DNA from 4 places in the Nocardia sp. NPDC004604 genome. Region 1 is predicted to be linked to each of the others. Evidence: riboswitches for the same ligand, from Rfam matches in the RefSeq annotation. Region 1 holds a riboswitch; each other region holds the start of a gene.
The links. Region 1 has a riboswitch for S-adenosylmethionine ahead of ABZW16_RS33815 (bifunctional o-acetylhomoserine/o-acetylserine sulfhydrylase). Riboswitches for the same ligand answer to the same signal wherever they lie in the genome.
Positions count from the first base shown of each region.

Region 1 (3,706 bases):
TGCACCGAGATCGTGGTGAGCAGCGCGGTACCGACCGCACCGCCGACCTGCTGGGCCGCGTTCAGCAGCGCACTGGCCACACCCGAATCCTCCTCCTCGACCTGATGCAGCGCGACGGTCTGCATGCCGACGAACAGCGGGCCCATGCCGAGAGCGATCAGCACCTGCGCGGGCAGCACACTGGCCGCGTAGCTGTCGCCGAAGCTCAGCTGTGCCAGCCACACCAGCCCCAGCACACCGAGCACGGCACCCGCCACCATCAGCGGACGCGGGCCGAGCTTCGGCAGCAGCGCGCTGGTGACACCGGCGGAGATCGCGATGCCCGCCGGGAACGGCAGGAAGGCGAAGCCGGCCTTCAGCGACGAGTAGCCGAGGGTGATCTGGAAGTAGTAGCTCAGGAACAGGAACATCGCGAACATGGCGATCGGGATCAGCAATGCGGCGATGAAGGCGCCGCCGCGGTTGATCTCACCCGGAATATGCAGCGGCAGCAGCGGATTCGTCGAGCGACGCTCGATGACGACGAAGGCGATCAGCAGTGCGACACCGACGATGAGCAGCCCGAGGGTGCTCCCGGCCAGCCAGCCGTCCTCGGCGGCCCGGCTGAATCCGTACACGATGGCGATCAGACCGAGCGTCACGGTGACCGCACCCGGGACGTCATAGCCGCCGGTACGCGGGGTCGGCACATCCTTGACCACGAACGCCAGCGTGCCGAGCAGCGCGAGCAATGCGACGGGGGTGTTCACCAGCAGGCACCACCGCCAGGAGGCGTACTCGGTCAGCGCGCCACCCACGATCAGGCCGAGCGCCGCACCACCCGCGGAGATTCCGGCGAAGACGCCGAAGGCGGTCGCACGCTCCTTCGCCTCGGTGAAGGTCACCGAGAGCAATGACAGCGCCGCCGGTGCGAGCAATGCCGCGAACGCGCCCTGCAGCGCACGCCCGGCAAACAGCTCGGCGCCGTTCTGCGCCAGACCGGCCACCGCGGATGCCCCGGCGAAGCCGATCATGCCGACGATGAAGACTCGGCGCCGCCCCATGTAGTCGGCCAGCCGTCCGCCGAGCAGCAGCAGACCGCCGAAGATCAGCGTGTATGCGGTGAGCATCCACTGCCTGTTGCCGTCGCTGATACCGAGATCCTGCTGCGCGAAGGGCAGCGAGATGGTCACGATGGTGGCGTCGAGAACCACCATGAGCTGGGCCAATGCAATCACCCCCAGCGCCAGCCAGCGCGTCGAGCTGGCCTGTCTTTCCGGAACTTCCACCACTGTCGCGGTCTCGCTCACTGTCTTCTCCTAGCCGTCTGAAGTCGTGCAGTCATCCTGTCATCGACAGACATTTGTCGTCAAGAGAAAAATGTCGCACTCGGACATTTGGCCGTAAAGGACACGAAATGTCCCGATTGCGATAGCATGGGGACATGCTCGAGTCATCAACGCCGATCGTCGCGAGCGCCGCGGCCAACGATGCTGTGCGCGCCCCAGCAAACCCGGGGCCCGGTGCGTCCAGCGGCGGCGCGAGCGTGGGATTGCGCGAACGCAAGAAGCAGCAGACCCGGCTGCGCATCATCGAGGTCGCATTGGACCTGTGCGACGCACAAGGATTCGACGCGACGACGGTCGAGCAGATCGCGAACGGCGCGGACGTTTCACCGCGCACCATCAACCGATACTTCGACAGTAAAGAGGACATCGTCCTCGGGCCGGTCAAGGATTTCGGCCTGGCCATCGCCGAATGCCTGCGCGAACTTCCGGTCACCGGCAATGAACTGCAATCGCTGCGCGAGGCATTCCTGCAGGTCGTCGATCACGCCGCGGAAAGCGTCGACGGCCCCATCTCGTTCCGGCGCTTCCAGCAGATGCAGCGGATCCTGCGCAGCAGTCCGACGGTCAGCGCGCAGAGTATGGAACTCGCCGACGATAAGCACGCCGCGATCGCCGATGTGATCGCCGAGCGACTCGACACCCAGCCCGACGCGCTGCCGGTGCGACTGGTGGTCGGCGCGTGGCAGCTGATCGGTCATCTCAGCATGGAATGTACGAACTCGATCTTCGACGATGCCGACGCCTCGGCCGCCGCTGCCGACGCCCGCAATGCGTTCACCACATCATTCGACGAGTTCATGCGGGTATGCACCGGGCGCACCGACGCCGCCGCGGCGGAAAACCGGTAACGGATTTCGGCCGACGACCGCACTCCGGTTACCATGTCGGTCAGGTCATGAGTGCCAGCGCGAAGCCCCGGCTTGCTGGACGGCAACCCTCCAGCTGCGGTGGGGTGCTCCGGGTGATGACCGGGCTCTCGAAAGCCGAGAGCAAGCGCGCACTTCAGGAGGTTCCCGCCATGTGTTGTTGTACGTCACCCGCATCCCGTTGAAACCTGCTGGCGAACAACCTCTTTGGAGCAAGACATGAGTGACCCCAACGCGTCCGCGACCGATATCGACGCCGCCGGAACCGATCCGGCGCAGTGGTCCTTCGAGACCAAGCAGATCCACGCGGGCCAGACCCCCGACGAGATCACCGGCGCACGCGCACTCCCGATCTACCAGACCACTTCGTACGCCTTCCGCGACACCGATCACGCGGCCGCGCTGTTCGGGCTGGCCGAGCCGGGCAATATCTACACCCGGATCATGAACCCGACCCAGGACGTGGTCGAGCAGCGCATCGCCGCCCTGGAGGGCGGTGTGGCCGCGCTGTTGCTGGCCTCCGGTCAGGCCGCGGAGACCTACGCGATCCTCAATCTCGCCGCCGCTGGTGATCACATCGTCTCCAGCCCGCACCTCTACGGCGGCACCTACAACCTGTTCCACTACTCGCTGCCCAAGCTCGGCATCGAGGTGTCCTTCGTCGAGGATCCGGACGACCTCGAGCAGTGGCGCGCGGCAATCCGGCCGAATACCAAGGCCTTCTACGGCGAGACCATCGCCAACCCCAGCAGCGCGATCTTCGATATCCGCGGCATCTCCGCGATCGCACACGCGGCGGGCCTGCCGTTGATCGTTGACAATACGGTCGCGACCCCGTATCTGATCCAGCCGCTGGCCCACGGCGCGGACATCGTCGTGCATTCCGCAACCAAGTACCTGGGCGGGCACGGTTCAGCGGTCGCCGGCGTGATCGTCGACGGCGGCACCTTCGACTGGACCGTGCGCGACGCGCAGGGTGAATCCCGCTTCCCCGGTTTCACCACCCCGGACCCGAGCTACCACGGCGCGGTCTTCGCCGATCTCGGCGCTCCGGCCTTCGCACTCAAGGCACGGGTGCAACTGCTGCGTGACCTCGGTGCGGCGGTATCGCCGTTCAACGCGTTCCTGATCAGTCAGGGCATCGAAACACTGAGCCTGCGGTTGGAGCGTCACGTCGCCAACGCACAGGCGGTGGCCGAATTCCTGAGCACACATCCGGCCGTGGAATCGGTGTTCTACGCGGGCTTGCCATCCTCGCCGTGGCATCGACGCGCCGCCGAGCTGGCGCCGAAGGGCGCGGGCGCGATCGTCGCGTTCGAGCTGCGCGGCGGCGTCGATGCGGGCAAGAAGTTCGTGGACGCGTTAGCCCTGCACAGCCATGTAGCTAACATCGGGGATGTGCGTTCTCTGGTAATCCACCCGGCGTCGACGACACACTCGCAGTTGACGCCCGCTGAGCAACTGGCCTCCGGCGTCACCCCCGGGCTGGTCCGGCTCGCCGTGGGTATCGAG
Region 1 covers NZ_JBEXLC010000130.1:20,081-23,786, reverse strand. Annotated here, with positions in the region: gene ABZW16_RS33825 (MFS transporter) at 1-1,289, opposite strand, end outside; gene ABZW16_RS33820 (TetR family transcriptional regulator) at 1,424-2,176, shown strand; SAM riboswitch class IV at 2,220-2,330, shown strand; gene ABZW16_RS33815 (bifunctional o-acetylhomoserine/o-acetylserine sulfhydrylase) at 2,414-3,706, shown strand, end outside.

Region 2 (3,706 bases), on a different contig from region 1:
CTGGTGAAGGGGCGGGTCTCGGGAGTCGGATTCCACAGCCCGTCGGTGCAGGCGTAGTTCCAGCTCGCGCCGTTGGCGACGAGGGTGGCAATGGCCTCGATCAGACGGTCCACATCGGCGGAACTGGTGCCGAGGCCGATGCTGGCACGCAGCGCGCCGTCGAGGCCGAGGCGCGCGAGCAAGGGGTGGGCGCAGAAGCGGCCGTCGCGAATGCCGATGCCGTGTTCGGCGGAGAGGTAGGCCGCGACCTGGCCGGGAGCGAAACCGTCCAGGGTAAAGGCGACGATGCCGACACTATCCGGGCTGTCGTCCCAGATGCGCAGCAGGTTGACACCGGGAATGGCGGACAGGCCGGTGCGCAGCCGATCGGCGAGCAGATGTTCGTGAGTGGCAAGGGATTCGGGATCGATCGCACAGAGCGCGTCACATGCGGCGGCGAGCGCGGCCGCACCGAGGACATTCGGGGAACCGGCCTCATGACGCTGCGGAGCGGGTGCCCACTCCGTGCGGGTAACACCGACCTCGCGGACCGCGCCGCCGCCCGCCAGATACGGTTCGGCGGCATCGAGCCAATCCCGGCGTCCGACAAGCACTCCCGCGCCGAACGGCGCGTAGAGCTTGTGCCCGGAAAAGGCGAGGTAGTCGATGCCGGTGTCGCGCAGGCTGATCCGACGATGCGGCGCCAGTTGGGCGGCATCGACCAGGATGCGGGCGCCGCACTGGTGCGCGATGGTGGCCAGGCGCTCGAGCGGCAGTACCTCACCGGTCACATTGGAGGCGCCGGTGACCGCCAGCAATGCGGCTGGCCTACTGCACAATTCGGCGATGAGCTGGCGGATGGTCTCCCCGACGGTCGCCGCGGCCCGGACGACGCGGCGACCATGCCGGGTCCACGGCAGGAAGTTCGCGTGATGCTCGATATCCAGCACCACGGTGTCACCGGGAACGCAGGCGGCGAGCAGGTTGAGCGAATCGGTGGTGTTGCGGGTGAATACCACCACCTGGTCGTCGGCGGCATCGAGGAAACGCGTGACCGAACCGCGGGCCGCTTCGTAGCACTCGGTGGAGATCCGCGAGGCGTAGCCCGCGCCGCGGTGCACACTCGCGTAGTACGGCAGCAACTGCTGCACCCGATCGGTGACCTGCGCCAATGCCGGTGCGCTCGCGGCGTAGTCGAAGTTGGCGTAGGTGGTCGTCCCGCCCTGGACCAGCGGTACCCGGAGATCGTCGCCGGAGACCCGGGCGAAGACGGAACAGGTCTGGTCAACGACAGCAGTCATCACAAAATCCCATCAATTATGGGACCCGTAATCAGGTGATTATCCGAGTCCGCGCTTGCCGCACCCGGTCGGGCTGCGGCCCGGTCGTCACCCGGAGCACCCCACCGCGGAGGAGGGTTGCCGACCAGCTAGCCGGGGCTTGACGCTGGTACTCATGACCTGAACCGAGATTGGCAGATGCCGCACCGCCGTGTCAACCGCCGTTTTCGCCAGTGCATATACATGCACTCAAATAAATAACCTTGCAAAGCCGGGCGATCTGCGATCTCATCGAGAGGTGACGCTTTCCCTGCTGCTCAGCTTTGTCGGCCTGTGTGTTCTGCTGTCGATCACGCCCGGCCCGGACTCGTTCCTGGTGCTGCGATTCTCGATCGTGGACGCACGCCCCGGCATCGCCGCGGCAGTCGGTTCGGCGCTGGGCGGCATCGTCTGGGCGGTGGTGGTCGCGGCGGGGGTTGCCGCACTGCTGGAACAGTCCGCGACGGCCTACCGGACACTGAAGGTCATCGGCGGAATCTACTTGGTGTACTTGGGAATTCGGGCGTTGATCGAGCACCGCAAACAGCGCGGGACCAGCGCGCAGGTGTCCGGTCAGCCGAGCGTGGGCGAGGCGACCTCGATTCGCTCGGCATTCGCCGCGGGCCTGGTGTCGTGCATATTCAACCCGAAGGTCGGTCTGTTCTACCTGGCGGTACTGCCGCAGTTCCTCACCGACGTCACCTTCGCGAACACCCTCGCGCTCGGCGCCATCGAAAGCACCATCGCGGCCGTGGAGATGATCCTGCTCGCCCTGCTCGCCTCCCGGGCGGTAGCCATGCTGCGCCGCCCCCGGGTTCGCGATCGGCTGGAGCAGATCAGCGCGGCGATTCTCGCCGCACTCGGTATCGGCACCGCCGCCTCAGCCGCGTAATCCATTGTGCGCCTTGTCGACAGCCACCTCCGGTCGCCGTCGACAAGGCGCACGGCATCGCTATTTCGGCTGAATCTCCTTGCGCCACAGCAGCACCGACGCGATCAGGGAAACCACCGCGGCAGCGGTGAGCCACCAGAACGCCTGCCGGAACCCGGCATCCACCGGCAATCCGGCGGCCGCCGCGCGATACAGCACAACCGCCAGCAACGCGGCCCCGATCGACCCGCCGACCCGCTGCAGAATATTGACGAACGACGCAGCATCCGGCATCTGCTGAGGTCGCACCGCCGCGTAGGCCGCGGCGACGATGGGCATTCCGGTCAACCCGGTCGCCATGCCCCGAATCAGCAAAAGCGCCTGTATCACAACAGGATTCATCGAGGCATCGCCGAGCGCGAACGGCACCGTGACGGCGACCGTGACCGCACTGCCGACCACCGCGACAACACCCCCGCCGTACCGATCGGTCAACCGGCCGCCGATCGGCATCGCGATAATGCCGCCGAGCCCGAACGACATCAGCAGCAATCCGGTCGCTATCAGACCTTCGCGGTGCAGGACCTGAAAGTACAACGGCAGCACCAGCATCGACCCGAACATCGAGGCACCGGCGAAGAAGTTCGCCACATTCGCCGTCGCGAACACCGGGTGCCGGAACAGTCCGACATCGAGCAGATGCGCACCGCGCCCGCGCACCGACCGCGCCACGAAGAGTCCGAGTGCCAGCGCGCCGAGCAGCACCGAAACCCACACCGTCGGCGCGGAAACGCTACCGCGACTACCGAATTCGCCGAGCCCGTAGACCAGTGCCGACAGACCGACGCCGATCAACGCAAATCCGGTGGTATCGAATCGGCCCCCGGTATCCGCCGTCGCCGCCCGCGGCAATACCCGGCGCGCCAGTACGAACGCCACCAGCCCGAACGGGATATTGATCAGGAACAACCACTGCCAGTCCAGGTTCGCGAGCATGATTCCGCCGATCGTCGGCCCGATCGCGGGCGCGGCGACCACCGCGATCCCGACCACACTCATCACCCGACCCAGCCGATGCGGACCGGCGACCTGACCGATCAGCGTCTGCCCAGCGGGAACCAGCAAACCCGCAGCCAACCCCTGCGCGATCCGCAACCCGATGAGCCAATCGATATTCGGCGCGAGCACGCACAACCCCGAGGTGACGGTGAACCCGGCGAGTGCGCTCAACCAGACCCGATCCATCCCGAACCGGCGTCCGAGCCAACCGCACAGCGGCAGCGTCACGGCCAGTGCCAGCAGATATCCGCTCGCAATCCACTGCGCACTGTCCAGCGCCGCACCGAGATCCGTAGCAATGGTGTTCAGGCCGATATTGACCAGTGACGTATCCAACATGCTCATCACGGCGCCGAAGACCACCACACCGGCGACCCGCCATACCCGCGCCGGAATCGGTTCGAGTGCGGGCGCGGTGGCGGCGACGGCCGTTCGAGTATCCGACATGGATCCTCCGCTATTTGTAGACTACCTAGAT
Region 2 covers NZ_JBEXLC010000114.1:25,160-28,865, reverse strand. Annotated here, with positions in the region: gene ABZW16_RS32010 (aminotransferase class V-fold PLP-dependent enzyme) at 1-1,280, opposite strand, end outside; SAM riboswitch class IV at 1,327-1,440, opposite strand; gene ABZW16_RS32005 (LysE family translocator) at 1,558-2,190, shown strand; gene ABZW16_RS32000 (DHA2 family efflux MFS transporter permease subunit) at 2,251-3,675, opposite strand.
Region 2: it holds a riboswitch for S-adenosylmethionine, as region 1 does, so the genes downstream of both, ABZW16_RS32010 (aminotransferase class V-fold PLP-dependent enzyme) here and ABZW16_RS33815 (bifunctional o-acetylhomoserine/o-acetylserine sulfhydrylase) in region 1, are expected to answer to the same signal.

Region 3 (3,706 bases), on a different contig from region 1:
CGCGTTCAACTCGAAGGTGACCACCGTGCCGCCGCCGCTCATCTGACTGGTCGCCAGCTCGTGTTGCGGATGCGACTCCAGATACGGATAGCGCACCCAGGAGACGGACTTGTTGCCCTCGAGGAAGCGCGCGATGCGCAATGCGGATTCGGTCGAATGACGCACCCGCAGCGGCATGGTCTCCAAACCCTTGAGCAGGGTCCACGCATTGAACGGGCTCAGCGCCGGACCGGTATGGCGCATAAGATTCTTCACCGGACCGTCGATGTAGTCGTGCGGGCCGAGAATCGCGCCGCCGAGCACCCGACCCTGACCGTCGATGTGCTTGGTGCCGGAATACACCAGCACATCCGCGCCGAGTTCGAAACCGCGCTGCAGCAGCGGGGTGGCAAAGACGTTGTCCAGCACCACCTTCGCGCCCGCGGCATGGGCGAGTTCGGTCACTCGGCGCACATCGACCAGCGTCTGCATCGGGTTGGCCGGCGTCTCGAAGAACACGGCCTGGGTCGGCACCGACAGCGCCTGCTCCCACTGGTCCAGATCATCGCCGTCGACGAAGACGGTCTCCACACCCCAGCGCGGCAGGATCTCATTGCACACCACGAAGCACGAGCCGAAGAGGCTGCGCGCGGCCACCAGTCGATCGCCCGCACCCAGCAGCGCGCCGAGCGCGGTGAATACCGCCGACATACCGCTCGCGGTCGCGAAACAGGCCTCGGCGCCATCGATCAGGCGCAGTCGCTCCTCGAACATGGCCACCGTCGGGTTGCCGTAGCGGGAGTAGACGAAATGCTCGATATCGCCGGTGAACGCGGCCTCGGCCGCCTCGGCGCTCTCATAGACGAAACCGGAGGACAGGTACAGCGCCTCGGCGGTCTCCTCGAATCCGGAGCGGCGCAGGCCGCCTCGGACGCCGAGCGTCGCGGGGCCGACCCCCTTGGGCAGCGGTTTGTCGAACGCACCCCCGGTGATCATGACTGCCGCCACGGCAGACCGAATGCGCGCCAGCCGGAGCCGCCGCGGTGACCGAACTCGTCGATGGGGCCCTCGAAGCCCTCGAGCACGTTGTACGACGGTTCGATCCCGACACCGGTCGCGGCGACCGCGGCACCGATGGAACGCTGCCCGGAGCGACACAGAAAGACGACGGGCGCCGCCGGATCGCGCCCCTCCAGCGCCGAGGTCAGCTGTGCGACGAACTCACCGTTGCGGGCGCCACTGGTGTCGACCCATTCGATCAGCACCGTCGGCCGATCGATCGAACTCGTATCGGGGACGCCGACGAAGCGCCATTCGGCCTCGGTGCGCACATCGACCAAGACGGCCTCGGGATTGTCGCGCAACAACTCCCACGCCTGCTGGGGGGTGATGTCACCGGCATATGTCATGCGATCCTCCTGTGAATCCACGCTTGCCGCACCTGGGTTTCGGTGCGCGGCCAGGTCGTCACCCGGAGCACCCCACCGTGGAGGAGGGTTGCCGACCAGCCAGCCGGGGCTTGACGCTGGTTCTCATGACCTGTGTCCGAGATTGCCTGGGCAGGGGCCGCCCTGTCAAACCCAGGTCAGCGCCACGCCGGGTAATCAGTTGCAGACGATCCAGCGGTCGCCGGAGCGAACCAAATTCCACGTCGCCGGCGTCTCCCGGCCGTCGACCGCGATGGTCACGTTCGCCTTCGCCCTATCGCCATCGACCATGGCGTTGTCAATGTTGGTGACCTTGATCGACTTTCCGGCCACAGCGCCACCGAACTGGGCGGCCAGCGGCGACTTGCTCTCGTCGAATCCTTGGCAGGCCACCGCGGGTGGCGGTGTGTTGTCGGTGGTGCCCCTGGCCTCTGCATAGCGATGCACCGCGGCCGCGATCTTGTCCGATTCTGTGACATTTTTCTCAGCGGGCGATAGCACCGCGCCCAGCACGATGGCGACCAGGACGACGGCCGCGAATACGGCTGCCGCGATGAACGGCGCCATCGTGCGCCGATCGGTCTGGTCGACCTCGATCACCGGTTCGTCATCGGCGCCCTGCTGCTCTGTCATGGGTCGATCATCCCTGGTGGGCAGCGGTATCCGACAGGCGCCCCCGGACCGGGCGCGACCCCGCACGGCAGCGGCACAGCAATAATTCGATAGCCAACCGGACAGTGGGTACTCGGGTAAGTGAGCCCGGGTGGCAACCATCCGGTTCACGCACCGCCCGCAGGGTGCGCCATGCGCCACCGATAGAATCGCGAGACTGCGGCCTGCTGTCATAGCCATATGCCAGCTCACCAACGTAGCGACTGCGCAGCCGCGAGCCGCCTGTCCGCATCGTCAGGTGCAACCAAAAGGTGCGCCAAGTTAGCCTAAGCTAAGACTGACGCCATAATTGTTTCGACCATAAGGGTGCGCGTAAGAGATGACCGAACACAGTGCAGAGTCGACTAGCGGTGCGCGCGAGCCCTCCGTGGTTACGCAAGCTGCCACCTCCGGGCCTGACGCGCACACCGCCGGGACTCGCCCGCTTCGCATCGCGATCGTAGGCGCAGGACCGGCCGGTATCTACGCCGCCGACGCGTTGATGAAGTCCGATGCCGAGGTGAGCATCGACCTGTACGAGCGCATGCCGGCGCCGTTCGGTCTGATCCGCTACGGCGTCGCGCCGGACCACCCGCGCATCAAGGGCATCATCACCGCCCTGCACAAGGTGCTCGACAAGCCGCAGGTCCGCCTGCTCGGCAATATCGACTACGGCACCGACATCACCCTCGACGATCTGCGCACGTTCTATGACGCGGTGATCTTCTCCACCGGCGCCAACGCCGACCGCGCGCTGGACATCCCCGGCATCGGCCTGGACGGCAGCTACGGCGCCGCGGACTTCGTGTCCTGGTACGACGGACATCCGGATGTGCCGCGCACCTGGCCGCTGGAGGCCGAGAAGGTCGCCGTCCTCGGTGTCGGCAATGTCGCACTCGATGTCGCGCGTGTGCTCGCCAAGACCGGCGACGAACTGCTGCCGACCGAGATACCGCCAAACGTCCACGCCGGATTGAAAGCCAATAAGGCGGTCGAGGTGCACGTCTTCGGCCGCCGCGGCCCGGCGCAGGCCAAGTTCACGCCGCTCGAGCTGCGCGAACTCGACCACTCCCCGACCATCGAGGTCATCGTCGATCCCGAGGACATCGACTACGACGAGGGCTCCGAGGCCGCGCGTCGGCACTCCAAGCAGGTCGACATGATCGCGAATACGCTCGAGCAGTGGGCCATCCGCGATGTCGGCAACCGCCCGCACAAGCTGTTCCTGCACTTCTTCGAATCCCCCGCGGAGATCATCGGTGAGGACGGCAGGGTCGTCGGCCTGCGCACCGAGCGCACCCAGCTCGACGGCACCGGCAATGTCAAGGGCACCGGTGTCTTCAGGGACTGGGACGTCCAGGCCATCTACCGCGCCGTCGGCTACCTGTCACAGAACCTCACCAACCTGCCGTTCGACGATCAGGCCGGTGTGGTCCCGAACGAGGCCGGACGCGTCATCGCCGACGAGGACGCCGATGGTGCACAGCGCTATCTGCCTGCCACCTACGTCACCGGCTGGATCAAGCGCGGTCCGGTCGGCCTCATCGGCCACACCAAGGGCGATGCCAACGAGACCGTGGCCTGCCTGCTCGACGACAGCGTGAACTTCACCCCGGCCGAGAAGCCGGAACTGGACGCCGTCACCGAAT
Region 3 covers NZ_JBEXLC010000052.1:37,457-41,162, forward strand. Annotated here, with positions in the region: gene ABZW16_RS20065 (O-succinylhomoserine sulfhydrylase) at 1-975, opposite strand, end outside; gene ABZW16_RS20070 (rhodanese-like domain-containing protein) at 972-1,388, opposite strand; SAM riboswitch class IV at 1,403-1,519, opposite strand; gene ABZW16_RS20075 (hypothetical protein) at 1,584-2,039, opposite strand; gene ABZW16_RS20080 (FAD-dependent oxidoreductase) at 2,446-3,706, shown strand, end outside.
Region 3: it holds a riboswitch for S-adenosylmethionine, as region 1 does, so the genes downstream of both, ABZW16_RS20070 (rhodanese-like domain-containing protein) here and ABZW16_RS33815 (bifunctional o-acetylhomoserine/o-acetylserine sulfhydrylase) in region 1, are expected to answer to the same signal.

Region 4 (3,706 bases), on a different contig from region 1:
GATCCGATAGTGCGTGCAACCTATTGCGGCGCAGCCGATATCCGATCAGCTCGCCGTCGATGTGCACGGTGCCCGCGTCCAGGGACTCCAAGTGGTTGATCACCCGCAGCAGTGTCGACTTGCCGGAGCCGGACGGGCCGATCACGGTGACCACCTCACCCGCCCGCACCGTCAGGTCGATACCGCGCAGCACTTCGGTGGTGCCGTAGGACTTTCGCACGCCGCGAACCGCGACGGCGGGGGCTTTGTCGACGGTGATGTCGATCGTTGCGGTGACCGGTGCGCTCATCGGGTGGCTCCGCGCGGTGCGGCGGAACCGCTTTCGGCGATTTCGCGCAGCTTGTGCCACACCTGCTGGATCGGCGTCGGTGGCGGTGTCCGGTGCGCGCCCTTGGCATAGTGCCGTTCGATGTAATACTGCGCCACCGAGAGAATCGTGGTCAGCACGATGTACCAGACCGTCGCGACCATGAGCAGCGGCACCACCCGGCCGTTGCGTCCGTAGATGACCTGGACCTGGTAGAAGAGTTCCGCGATCGCCATTACCGAAACGATCGAGGTGCCCTTGAACAGGCTGATCACCTCATTGGTCGCATTCGGCAGGATCGAGCGCATCGCCTGCGGGACGACCACGGTGCGGAACTGTCGCAGCCGCGGAATCCCGAGTGCCGCGGCGGCTTCCAACTGTCCGGGATCGACCGAGATGAATCCGGCCCGGATGATCTCGGCCGAATATGCAGCCTGATGCAACGCGAGGCCGATGACCGCCGCGGTGAACCCGCTGATCACCCCGTTCACCTCGAAGGTGAGAAATCCGGGGCCGAACGGGATGCCGAGCGAAAGCGTGTTGTAAAGGTAGGCGATGTTGAACCAGAACAGCAGCTGCACGATCAACGGAATCGAGCGGAACGCCCAGATATAGACCCACGAGATCACCCGCAGCACCGGATTATTCGACAACCGGGCGATTGCCAGTGCGGTGCCGATCAGGAATCCCAGGGCCGTACCCCACAGGGTCAGCTCCAAGGTGACCTCGAGCGCCGATAACACCGACTTCGCGGTGAAGTACTTGGCGAAGGTCGACCAATCCCAGCCCGGATTGGTGACCAGTCCATGGATGAACTGCGCGAGCAGTACCAGCGCGATGGCGCTGATCACCCAGCGCCACGGATGCCAGGCCCTGGCGATCGGCGGTGCGTCGGCGATGGTTACGGCAGTGCCAGGTGCGTGGGCACCCGGTATCGGAACATCCGATAGGGCATCGGATGCAACGGACGCGCTCATGATTTCGGTTCCTCCATCGTTCCCGGCGGAAGCACCCGCACCCGGTGGCCGGGGGGTTGCTGCGACGTCGACGAGCCAGGTCTCTCGGTCGCTCTGGATGGTGTGTCCGACGCCGAGCACGGGTCGGTCGGTCTAGCCGAAACATCATGCGAAGCAGGCGAACTCCGGCACAAGGGTACGAATCAGTGTGAGCGCAGACCTTGTCCGAATGGTCGTGAACAGGGATTATCGACCGGGTCGTGCGGTGGATCGCGAGGCTTCGGGTGCGGTCCGTCCGGCGTGTATCGCCTGGAGGGTGCACCCGGCGTTTCGTCGCGACGGTCCGGTACGGTGCGCGACGCGATGGCGTTGCCAGTCGAAATCAGCGCAGTTCCGGTGGTTTGCTGGAGTACGCTCTGACCTCGTTCGTGCCCGACGATGAGGAGGTTCACGTGACCCTGCTGCGCCGTCTGACCACGCTTACCGCCATCGCGACCGGTGCGGCCGCGCTGACGCTCGCCGCCCCCGGCCTCGCCGTCGCGGTACCTGCGCCGATACCCGGAGCCGCAATCCCGGCGGCGCCCGCGCCGTCCGTCCAAGCCGCACCCGGAGATGCGTTCGGTGCTTACCAAGCCACCGTCGAGGCGCTGCGCGCCTTGGGCATCGACCCGTTCCTGTACCCGGCGGCTGCGGCGTTCTGCTCCAGCAGCAACTCCCTCGGCCTGGTCCCCGCCGTCGCGGGTGCTGTGCCCGGGCCGTGGCCCAAGACCACCGTGGCCATTCCGGGACTGGACCTGTCCGCGGTCAAGACGGGCCAAACCCTGTTCACCTTCATGCCCTACGGCGTAGCCCCGGACAGCACGAACGTCTCCGGCATGAACGTCGCCTGGCTGAACCTGGCCAATGGCCGCAGCGGCGTCACCGCCATGGGTCCGATCTCCGACGTCGTCCGAACCATGGTGCCCGCGGAAATCCCTGCCGATATACGACCACTCGCCGAACGTGCCTTCCAGAACTTCTTCGCCACATTCCCCACCGGAGGCATCCGCGCCGTCCCCGTCGAGACCGGTTCCGGCACCGTCCTGGCCGCGGTGTTCGGCACCGTGGACAACGGTGGCAAGCCCTGCTTCTTCCTCCCGACGGTCGGCATCACCTCGGTGCGCTGAGCCCGCCGACGTCTGACGCAGTTGGGGACCGGGCCGGATCCCGGCCTGGATATAGCGCCAGCGGGTTCGGGCGTGCGGCCGCCCGATTCCGGGGTTGATCAAGATCTGGTGGCGGGTCGGTCGGGCATTGCCGCCATGGATTCGGCCTGGTCTCGGTCAGTGGGCGGTGTCGAGGTGGCGGGATTTCCAGGTCAACGTGTTCGCGCGATGGGCCCGGCGCGAGCGGGACCACAGGCGTAGATAGGCGGCGATGGAGACCGGGTGGGCCAGGGCGGCAAGGATATCGGCGCGGGTCAGTGAGCCGCCTTCGAGTGAGCGGGCGAGTAAGCGGCCGGTGACCGCGGCGCTGTAGCCGAGGAGACCGGCGGCGCGCACCCGGCCGTGACCGGCGACGGCGGCCAGCGGAGGTACCCAATAGGCCAGTGCTGCAATAGCTCCCACGGCTGCGCCGCCGACGGTCGTGCCGCCGTAGGCCGACCACAGCCAGCGGGTGTAGCCCACCTCGAGTTCGGTTGCGTCCCGGTACATTCGGGTCCGGGCGGCGCGACCCGCCGCGACCAGTGCGGTGCGGCGACCGGAACGGCGCAGGGCGCGAGCGATATCCAGATCCTCGGTGGGGCTGGCGGCCACCGCCGCGTGACCGCCGACGGCGTAATAGGCCGTGGCATCGAAGACGAGGAATTGGCCGCAGGCGACCACCGTCGAGGGTCTGCGGCCGCGATCGGCGATCTCGATCGGCAGGCTCGCCGCCCACGACCAGCACAGCAGCGGCTGAACCAGCGCCTCGGCGACCGATTCGGCCACCTGGTACGGCCACGGCGATAACAATGCGGCCCGGCTCCGGCGCAGTTCGGTGACTGCCGCGGTGATCGCGCGCGGGGCCAGCCGCACATCGGCATCGAGGAATATCAGCACCGTCGCATCCGCCAGCTCGGCCAGCCGGGCACAGGCCGCGGACTTCCCGGTCCAACCCGGTGCGGGTTCGGCCTCGGATCGGATCACCGTGAATCGCGGATCACCCGCGATCGCCGCCACCGCAGCCGCTTCGGTCCCATCACTGGACGCGTCATCGAGGATCAACACCCGCAGCCGCGGCACCCCCACCTGGCCCCGCAGATCATCGATCAGCTCGGGCAGCCGCCGCGCCTCATCTCGCGCCGGAATACAGATCGTCACGGGTTCGACAACCGCCGTCGGCACCACCGGCAGCCTGCGCACCGTCGCCCGATTGAACAACGCGATCCCACAACCGATCAGCGCGATTGCCGCACCATACG
Region 4 covers NZ_JBEXLC010000064.1:36,458-40,163, reverse strand. Annotated here, with positions in the region: gene ABZW16_RS23145 (ATP-binding cassette domain-containing protein) at 1-289, opposite strand, end outside; gene ABZW16_RS23140 (amino acid ABC transporter permease) at 286-1,284, opposite strand; SAM riboswitch class I at 1,295-1,388, opposite strand; gene ABZW16_RS23135 (hypothetical protein) at 1,665-2,429, shown strand; gene ABZW16_RS23130 (glycosyltransferase family 2 protein) at 2,586-3,706, opposite strand, start outside.
Region 4: it holds a riboswitch for S-adenosylmethionine, as region 1 does, so the genes downstream of both, ABZW16_RS23140 (amino acid ABC transporter permease) here and ABZW16_RS33815 (bifunctional o-acetylhomoserine/o-acetylserine sulfhydrylase) in region 1, are expected to answer to the same signal.